2 regions of the Thiopseudomonas sp. SA1F2-1K genome follow, and region 2 is predicted to be linked to the other one. Evidence: predicted binding sites of a transcription regulator. Region 2 holds the regulator's gene; the other holds the start of a gene.
The links. Region 2 encodes LexA, which represses DNA repair genes until DNA is damaged. Its sites were predicted from a motif close to CTGTNTNNNNANACAG; they were not measured.
Positions count from the first base shown of each region.

Region 1: the regulator LexA is predicted to act here: its motif matches at 2,699-2,714, upstream of recN (DNA repair protein RecN).

Region 1 is NZ_CM172014.1:496,761-501,813, forward strand. It holds gene AC2T15_RS02360 (YhdP family protein) at 1-924, shown strand, start outside; gene recN (DNA repair protein RecN) at 981-2,672, opposite strand; gene grpE (nucleotide exchange factor GrpE) at 2,833-3,390, shown strand; gene dnaK (molecular chaperone DnaK) at 3,541-5,053, shown strand, end outside.
Region 2 is NZ_CM172014.1:1,199,578-1,204,630, reverse strand. It holds gene AC2T15_RS05805 (MFS transporter) at 1-432, shown strand, start outside; gene gltX (glutamate--tRNA ligase) at 553-2,037, shown strand; gene AC2T15_RS05795 (cell division inhibitor SulA) at 2,131-2,616, opposite strand; gene lexA (transcriptional repressor LexA) at 2,632-3,261, opposite strand; gene AC2T15_RS05785 (ATP-binding protein) at 3,325-4,818, opposite strand.

The DNA of each region.
Region 1 (5,053 bases), 700 kb from region 2:
TATTATGAAAATAACCATCAGCCCCATCAGATCACCTTAAGTCAGTTAACCTTGCCTCGTCCTGCAGATACAGCGACGTCTCAGAAACAAGATGCTTTAGCGGGCATCAATCCGAAAACTATTCCGAGTATGGATGTCAGCATTCAGCAGCTTAATCTTGGCTCGCAGCCGTTGGGTACTTTACGCTTTAAAGCACGTAAACAAACCCATGGGCTGCGCTTATTGGATATTGCCAGCAATTTACAAGGGTTGAGTGTGCATGGACGATTAGACTGGTTGCAGCCAGCCACCCGCGTCAGCTCTAGCTTTACTGGGCAATTACAGGGAGGAGATATTGGCAAGGTGCTGAGTGCCTTTGGTTTTGCTAAAACCATCAGCAGTAAACAGTTTTTTACCGCAATTAATGGTCGTTGGGATGGCTCACCGGCAGCCATGGGCACTGAAGCCTTTACCGGCGACATTGATGCCCGTTTTAGCCAGGGACAATTAAAAAGTATCGAAGGAAATGCTCAGGCCGTACGCGTCTTTGGCTTACTCAATTTTGAAACCATTGGCCGGCGTCTACGCTTAGATTTCTCGGATATTTTTGATCGAGGCTTAGCCTATGACACCATTAAAGCCCGGCTACGTGCCGATAATGGTTTATTTAAAACGGTAGGGCCTGTAGTTATGGCTGGGCCAGCCACTGACTTGCAACTAGAAGGCTTTATTGATTTTCCCCGGGATAAAATCAATGCTCAGCTAAGGGTTAGCGTGCCTTTAACGAGCAATTTAACCATTGCGGCCATTGCTGCTGGCGCGCCTTTAATTGGTGGGGCTGTTTATTTGGCGGATAAAGCGTTAGGTAATCGCTTAGAAAAACTTACCGCGGTGCGTTATCGCATTACTGGAGCTTGGTCTAAACCGACGGTGCGGATGCAGTAACCCGCTGCAGGTTTAGCCCGCTGCCACGAAAGAGTAACTGGCAGCGGGCTTGCAGTTTAGGCAGAAGCGGAAATCGGCAAACGCAGTAGTTGCTTAGCATGGGCTAAGGATTCGTTGGTGATTTGAATCCCCCCCAGCATACGGGCGACCTCTTCAGTACGCTCATGGGTTGACAGGACTTTGACCGAAGTGTCGGTGCTGTGTTTGGAGTGTTTTTTATGCACATACAGATGCTGATCACCATGGGCTGCTACCTGGGGTAAGTGGGTGACAGCAATCACTTGGCCACGTTGCCCGAGTTGATGCAGTAAGCGTCCCACGACTTCAGCGGTGGGGCCGCCAATGCCCACATCGACCTCATCAAAAACTAAGGTGGGCGTTTCGCTGCTAGCTGCAGACACCACTTGGATAGCTAAGCTAATACGTGAAAGCTCACCACCAGAGACGACCTTGGCCATTTCTTGCAAGGGTTGACCTGGGTTGGTGCTGACTAAAAAACTGACTTGTTCAAGGCCATGGCTAGAAAGCTCTTCGTTGGCTGCCCGCGGAAATAGGCCAATTTCAAACTGAATAGACACTAACCCCAGCTGTTTGAGTTGCTTGGATACCGCCTGTGCAAAGCGGGGCGCTGCCCGGTGGCGCGCTTGGCTTAAGGCTTCAGCGGCGACCTGGTAGTTACTTTGTGCCTGTTCAATTTGTTGCTCAAGCTGCTCTAGGTTGGCGGCTTGTTGATCAAGGGTGTTGAGCTCGGCGCGTAACTCTTGCTGCAGATTGAGCAAGTGCTCGGGTTGAATTTTATGCTTGCGCGCTAAGCTGTAGATGCTATCGAGGCGTTGCTCAATCTGTTCTTGACGTATAGGGTCGGCATCAAAACTATCGGAAAAACGGCGCAATTCGCCCATGGCCTCGTCAATTTGAATATGAGCGCTGCTAAGTAAATGTCGTGCGCTCTCAAACTGGTTTAGTTGTTTAGCCGCTTGGCTATTGCTTAGTTGTTGCAGGCAATAGTTAAGACTGCTGAGCAGTGAGTTTTCAGGGTTATCACTGCAGATATCCAGCACAGTTTGCGAGCTGCCTAGCAGCTGAATGGCGTTATCTAGTAAGCGCTGCTCTTGTTCAAGTTCGGCAAGCTCAGTTTCTCCTAGATTTAGCTGATCCAGTTCTTCCAGTTGGTAACGCAGTAATTGTAATTGAGCTTCGTGCTGAGCAGCGGCTTGTTCAGCGTTGTGCTTGGCTTGGCTTAATTGTCGATAGCTGAGCGCAGCCTGCTTGACTTGCGCAGCTAAGGCATCGGCTTGGGCGTAGTCGTCAAGTAATAAGCGGTGCTGATCGAGTTTCAGCAGGGCTTGTTGGGCATGTTGGCCATGGATATGCACCAGCATTTCGCCCAGGGTTTTAAGGTCAGCTAGTGGGCAGGCGATACCATTAATGTAGGCGCGTGAGCGGCCTTCTTGGGTAATGACTCGGCGTAAAATGCACTGCTGATCATCCGCTAAATCGCGTTCTTGCAACCATTGTTGAGCAGCAGGTAACTGGGTTAGGTCAAACAGCGCTTGAATTTCAGCTTTTTCTCGCTCGGGCTTAACCGCATGACTATGGGCGCGTCCACCTAAGACCAGTCCAAGGGCATCGAGCATAATCGATTTTCCTGCCCCTGTTTCACCGGTAATTACACTCATCCCTGAGCGCAAATCAAGTTCTAGGTGTTCAACAATGGTGTAGTGGGAAATCGTTAGATGAGTCAGCATGAAATTCACCTGTAACAATAAACAGTCTGTGAATTTATACAGTATTTTTTATGGCTTGCAAAGGACTTTTTAAATCACCTGGTTTAGTGCCTTGAATTCGTAGGAGCTAGCCCTCATATAAAGCGTAACTTGTAAAAAATACTGCACTGAGGACAGGGCAATGACAGAACAGCAGAAACCAGAAACACCAGAAGTTGAAGTAGATGAAGCCTTGCTTGAGAGTGAAGCAGCTGAGGCGCCTGAGCCAGCGGTGGAAAATGACCTAGAAGCACAGTTAGCGGCGTTAACTGATCAGTTGGCAATGGCTAAAGATCAAGAACTGCGATTAATGGCTGAGGTACAAAATACCCGTCGCCGCGCCGATCAGGATGTAGAAAAAGCTCATAAGTTTGCTTTAGAAAAATTTGCTAAAGACTTATTAGCGGTGGTGGATACCTTAGAGCGTGCACTTGAGGTACAGATTACTGAAGATACGGCGGTGCAGTCGATGCGGGAAGGGATTGAACTGACCTTAAAACTATTGCTTGATACCTTAAAGCGCCATCAGGTAGAGCAAATTTCACCAGAGGGTCAACCCTTTGATCCAGAGTTACACCAAGCCATTTCAATGGAATCTAATGCTGAGGTTGAGCCCAACTCGGTGGTGAAGGTATTCCAGAAAGGTTATTCCATCAGTGGCCGTTTACTGCGTCCGGCTATGGTGGTGGTGAGTCAGTAAGTACCAGCAATAACAGCGTTACGAAATAATAAGCGACACAATAAATAGCCGAGGGCTTGAAAAGTTAAAAATAGCCCCCATTTATTAGTCAAGCATTAAGAATTAGCGGCTCATAGCGAGCATAAGACTTAGATCAGTTTGGAGAACATCATGGGTAAGATTATTGGTATTGACTTGGGTACAACTAACTCCTGCGTGTCAGTGTTAGAAAACGGTACTGCAAAAATTATTGAAAACGCTGAGGGTGGTCGTACTACGCCATCAATCGTTGCTTATGCCAACGACGGTGAGGTGTTAGTAGGGCAATCAGCTAAGCGTCAGGCGGTGACTAACCCAACCAACACCCTGTATGCGGTGAAGCGCTTAATTGGTCGTCGGTTTGACGAAGAAGTAGTGCAAAAAGACATCAAAATGGTGCCTTTCGCTATTGTTAAAGCGGACAATGGTGATGCCTGGGTTGAAGTAAAAGGCGAAAAAATGGCACCGCCACAGATTTCTGCGGAAGTCTTGAAGAAAATGAAGAAAACCGCTGAGGACTACCTCGGTGAGCCAGTTACCGAAGCCGTAGTTACGGTTCCTGCATACTTTAACGACAGTCAGCGTCAAGCCACTAAAGATGCGGGTCGTATTGCCGGCTTAGATGTTAAGCGGATTATTAACGAGCCGACAGCAGCAGCCCTAGCTTACGGTATGGATAAAGCCAAAGGCGACCGTACGGTGATCGTGTATGACTTAGGTGGTGGTACCTTTGACGTTTCGGTGATTGAAATTGCTGAAATTGATGGCGAGCACCAGTTTGAAGTGTTGGCCACCAACGGTGACACCTTCTTAGGTGGTGAAGACTTTGATATTCGCTTAATCGACTACTTAGCCGATGAGTTTAAGAAAGACAGCGGTATGGATCTTAAAGGTGATCCATTGGCGATGCAGCGCTTAAAAGAAGCGGCTGAGAAGGCTAAAATTGAGCTCTCTTCAGCGCAGCAAACCGACGTTAACTTGCCTTACATCACGGCTGATGCCAGTGGTCCTAAGCACTTAAACGTGATTATTTCTCGCGCTAAATTAGAGTCATTGGTAGAAGATTTAGTCCAGCGTACGTTAGAGCCGTGCCGCACTGCGTTAGCCGATGCAGGCCTTGAAGCCAGCGCGATTGATGAGGTGATTCTGGTAGGTGGTCAGACCCGTATGCCATTAGTGCAAAAAGCGGTCGCTGATTACTTTGGTAAAGAAGCCCGTAAAGACGTTAACCCTGACGAAGCAGTAGCCATGGGTGCGGCCATTCAGGGTGCGGTATTAGGTGGTGATGTTAAAGACGTTTTACTGCTAGACGTGACGCCTCTGTCCTTGGGTATTGAAACCATGGGCGGCGTGATGACTAACCTGATTGAGAAAAACACGACGATTCCAACCAAGAAATCCCAGGTGTTCTCAACGGCTGATGATAACCAGCCGGCAGTAACTATTCATGTGTTACAAGGTGAGCGTAAGCAAGCAGCGCAAAACAAATCCTTAGGTCGTTTTGACTTATCGGATATTCCGCCTGCGCCACGCGGTGTGCCACAAATTGAAGTAACCTTTGATATTGACGCGAACGGTATTATGAACGTGTCAGCCAAAGATAAGGCGACCGGTAAAGAGCAGTCGGTAGTGATTAAGGCTAACT
Region 2 (5,053 bases):
GTGCCGTCCTTTTTTACTGGCTGGCTGATTCGCAAGTTCTCATCGCGTACAGTGATTTTGTGGGGCTGCATTATTTTAGTGATCTGCGCGTTGATTAATATTTCAGGCGTTAGTTATTGGCACTATTTTAGCGGGCTATTGTTATTGGGCGTAGGCTGGAACTTTACTTTTATTGGCGCTACGCACTTACTCAGCTTCACTTATAGCCCGGCAGAGCAAGGTAAGGTGCAAGGCATTAACGAGTTTTTAGTGTTTAGTGCTTCAGCGATTGGCAGCTTACTGGCCGGACAGGGTGTCGTCCTGCTGGGCTGGGCTTGGTTAAATTGGCTCTCGATCCCCGTCGTTGTGGCCATTGCTTGGTTAATTTGGCGCTTAGATGAAGTGAAAATGACGGCAAAAGCGCAGTCGGCTTGGCAAAATCCCCAGGCCTAGTAGCCGTACATTCTTGATTGGCTCTGGTGCATGCGTCTAGAGCCAAAACACTATTTTTGCTATGCTAGGCCTTTATTTTCACGCGCTGTTTATTTTTAACTCGCTTACTTGAGAGCCTTCATGACTATTGTTAGAACCCGTGTCGCTCCTTCTCCTACCGGTGATCCCCACGTAGGAACGGCTTATATTGCTTTGTTTAATATGTGTTTTGCGCGCCAGCACGGCGGCCAATTCATTTTGCGAATTGAAGACACCGACCAACTTCGCTCGAGCAAAGAGTCTGAACAACAGATTTACGATGCCTTACGTTGGTTAGGGATTGAATGGGATGAAGGCCCCGATGTCGGTGGTCCCCATGGTCCTTATCGTCAAAGTGAGCGCGGTGAAATCTATAAAAAATATTCAGATGAATTAGTCGCTAAGGGCCATGCCTTTCCGTGCTTCTGTTCTGCTGAACGCTTAGATGCGGTACGTGCCGAGCAAATGGCCAATAAGCAAACACCGGCCTATGATGGGCATTGCTCACACCTTGACCCGAGTGAAGCGCAAGCACGAGTAGCGGCAGGTGAATCCCACGTGATTCGGATGCGGGTACCGACCGAAGGGGTCTGCGTGGTTAAGGATATGCTGCGTGGCGAAGTCGAAATTGGCTGGGACCGCATGGATATGCAGGTGCTCATGAAAGCCGATGGGTTGCCTACTTACTTTTTAGCCAACGTGGTAGATGATCATCTGATGGGGATCACTCACGTGCTACGCGGCGAAGAGTGGCTGCCTTCGGCGCCGAAGTTAATTAAGCTGTATGAGTATTTTGGCTGGGAACAGCCTGTATTGTGCTATATGCCGCTGCTGCGTAACCCTGATAAAAGTAAGCTCTCTAAGCGTAAAAATCCAACCTCAATTACGTTTTATGAGCGTATGGGCTTTATGCCAGAAGCCATGCTGAACTACTTGGGGCGTATGGGCTGGTCGATGCCCGATGAGCGTGAAAAATTTAGCCTTGAAGAAATGATTGAAAACTTCGACTTAAGCCGTGTTTCCTTAGGTGGCCCGGTGTTTGATATTGAGAAACTGTCTTGGTTAAACGGTCAGTGGTTGCGTGAGTTAAGCGTTGAAGACTTTGTTCAGCAAGTGCAGCAGTGGGCATTTAATCCTGAATACCTCATGCAAATTGCCCCCCATGTGCAAGGACGGGTAGAAACCTTCAGTGAAATTGCGCCCCTAGCAAACTTTTTCTTTACCGCTGGCGTGCCTTTAAATGCAGAATTGTTTGCGCATAAAAAGCTCGATGAAAAGCAAGTGCGTCAGGTGTTGCAGTTTGTGTTGTGGCGTTTAGAAGCGCAGCGTCAATGGGATAAAGACGCGATTATGGCCTGTATTAATGAAGTTGGTGCGGCGCTAGAGCTAAAATTGCGGGATATTATGCCGTTAATGTTCCCGGCGATTACCGGTTCAAGCAGCTCGGTTTCGGTGTTAGATGCCATGGCGATTTTAGGCCCGGATTTAACTCGTTTCCGTTTGCGCCAAGCCCTAGAGTTTTTGGGGGGCGCCTCGAAAAAAGAAACTAAAGAATGGGAGAAGCAATACAAGGTCGCTTTGGCTTAAGGCTGATGCTGCACTGATTATTGTGTAAATTTCAAGGCCCGTCGCCCAGAGTAGGTGCGGCGGGCATTGTTATTGCCCAGTTAGGAGATGAACTTAGCAGGCGAGAGTGAAGGGGTGCTTAATATTAAGCCACTTGCTTTGGGTGTAAGCCGCCTGACGACTGAGCTGTTGTTTTAGGCCTTCAGGCATCACATCAATCCAGCTAACTACGGTATGGCTTAGCCCTAAGCTCAGGGTTTGGCGTAAAATTTTCATCACTTTTGCTGGTGAGCGATCGCTGATCACCATGGTTTTCTGTGGATTGACTCCGATCGAGCGGAGCCACTGATTACTGATAGTTTCAGGTGGTGCTACCAAGGTTAACCAGCGGTCGGCTTGTTCATGGCTTAAGGACTGTAATACGGGTGCTAACAGCGCTAAAAACTGCTGCTTGCCACCACTGATAATCAGCTCGCTAAAGGCCTCTTGAGCTATGCCTAATTTGGGTTCACCAAGCGGCAGGCTTTGATTGAGTGCTGGTTTGCGCAAAATTGACAGGGGCAGGCTCTGCACCACACGATTGCTGTTTAAGTTTTGCATGGTAGGTTTCTCCAGTTAGTGCCTGATCACACCGACACTTAAGCCTTCTATCACTAACTCTTCATGGCTTAGATCAATTTCAATCGGGGCGAAATCTTGGTTTTCAGCAATTAACCAAACAGTATTGCCTTCGCGCTTAAAGCGCTTAACGGTGACTTCGTTATCGATGCGGGCTACAACAATGTCGCCATTTTTTGCTTGCTGGGTTTTATGCACTGCCAGCAAATCACCGTCTAGGATGCCAATGTCTTGCATACTGCTGCCTTTAACGCGCAGCAAATAATCAGCTTTGGGTTTAAAAAAATTAGGGCTAATTGCACAGGTAGTTTCAATATGTTCTTGGGCTAAAATGGGTTGTCCGGCAGCAACTTGACCAATAATTGGCAGCTCATGATCGTTAAGGGCTAAGCTAAGATCAGGCGCTGCTGTTAGTTCGTCTTCAATGATGCGAATGCCACGCGAGGCACCAGGAATCATTTCAATTGCTTGCTTTCGGGCCAGTGCGCGTAAATGATCTTCAGCTGCGTTGGGCGAGCGAAAACCAAGGGCTTGAGAGATTTCAGCGCGGGTAGGTGGATAGCCGTGTTGCTCAATCCACTCTTTGAGAAATGCCAATATCTCTGCTTGGCGCTTAGTTAGCTTCATGGTGTTCGCCCTCATTAAGTACTGTATGACTGGTATTATATACAGTGTTTTGCTGAGGGCAAGTTATTCCTGTGTTTTGGCCTGATCAATTTGTAGCGGAATTTTCAGCATAAACAGTGTGCCTACTTGCTCTTGGCTAGAGCAGGTCAGGGTGCCGCCCATTTGTACGGCCAAACTATGGGAGATGGATAGACCCAATCCGGTGCCACCATAACGCCTAGAAATAGAGCTGTCGGCTTGGCTAAAGGCATCAAACATATACTTAATACGGCTTTTAGCAATACCAATGCCACTATCGGTCACCTTAATGGCTAAATCCAAGTTGTGCTTATTTTTCATAAAGGCTTGGCAGCTGACTTTAATAAAGCCGTGTTCGGTAAATTTAAAGGCATTACTGACTAGGTTGACTAACACCTGCTTAATACGTGTCGGGTCGCCCAGTAAGAAGCTATCGCGGGCTAGGGGGCTATAAGTTACGCTGAAATCGAGCTTACGCTGCTTAGCTTCTAACTCAAATGGCTTAAAGGCTTGATCAAATAACTCTTTCAAGTTAAAGGATAAATACTCTAAGCCGATGGCATGATGCTCGAGACGGGAAAAATCAAGAATATTATTAATGACTTGTAGCAACTGTTGGCCTGAAGTGGTGGCAAACTGGGTGTATTCTTTTTGCTCACTGCTTTGCTCAGTGGTTTCAAGTAGCTGTAGCATGCCTAAAATGCCGTTCATTGGCGTACGCAATTCATGGCTCATCATAGCTAAAAAGTCTGATTTACTGCGGTTCGCATGTTCAGCTTCTTCCAAGGCTTTAGTGGCTTGCAGTAACTGAATCTGCTGATCTTTTTTGGCTTGGCTTAGGTCTTCAGCCAGTCGATTAATATTGTTAGCTAGTTCGCCAATTTCACCGGTATAGCGTGTAACTTTAACTGGGCTGTAATTCCCTTGCTGCATGGCTTTTAGAGAGTAACTCATGCGTTTTAAGGGCAGAGATAGGCTACGTGATAGTGCATGAGCTAATAATAAAGTTAGCATAAAAGCAAAGCCATTTAATAAGCTGGCTTGCAATAAGCTTTGTTGCTGTTCCTTGCGTAACTGAACGTCAGTCATCACTACAACGACTCTTCCTAGCAGTTTTTTTTGTTTAGGAATGGGGGGCGTAGCTACCTCATGGGTATCCGGCTCAGTGGAGTGCTGGTAAATAGGAGCGTCAAACTTAAAAGATTGTTTGTAATCAGGGCAGCTTTTTGTGATGGATGCAATTTTTTGATTGTCTTGATTATAGACATTAATACAACGCACATACTGGGTACTGGAGGCGGCACTAACTAAAGTTTGTAAATAAGCAAAATTACCAGATTCCAGGCCATACGCAGCAGCTGGAACAATCTGGTTAGCTAATAACTGACCAGTAGTGAGTAGGCCTTGCTGTAAGTCTTGGAAGCGTGAGTAAGTAAAGTAAGTCGTTAGTAAAGTAGCAATTAATAATGCAGGGACTAAGCTGACAATTAAGGTATGGCGGTGAATAGTTCCGGTATGCCAGCGCTGTAAAAGAGTCATTGAACACCTAGCTATCAGTACTTAAAAATATGAGAGCGAAAAAGATAAATTATAGAAATGGCGATCATTGCTACAAAATAATGATAGCGAGCTTAAAGTGTTGGTTCATGTCTAAGGGACCCAGAGTGCTAGCAAGTAAAATTTATCACTCTGAATGACTTCGTAAAGAGGGCCTCTTTGCTCGTTCATGGATTTAATTCTAAATGATTATCTTGCAAAAGCTACTGATAATGGC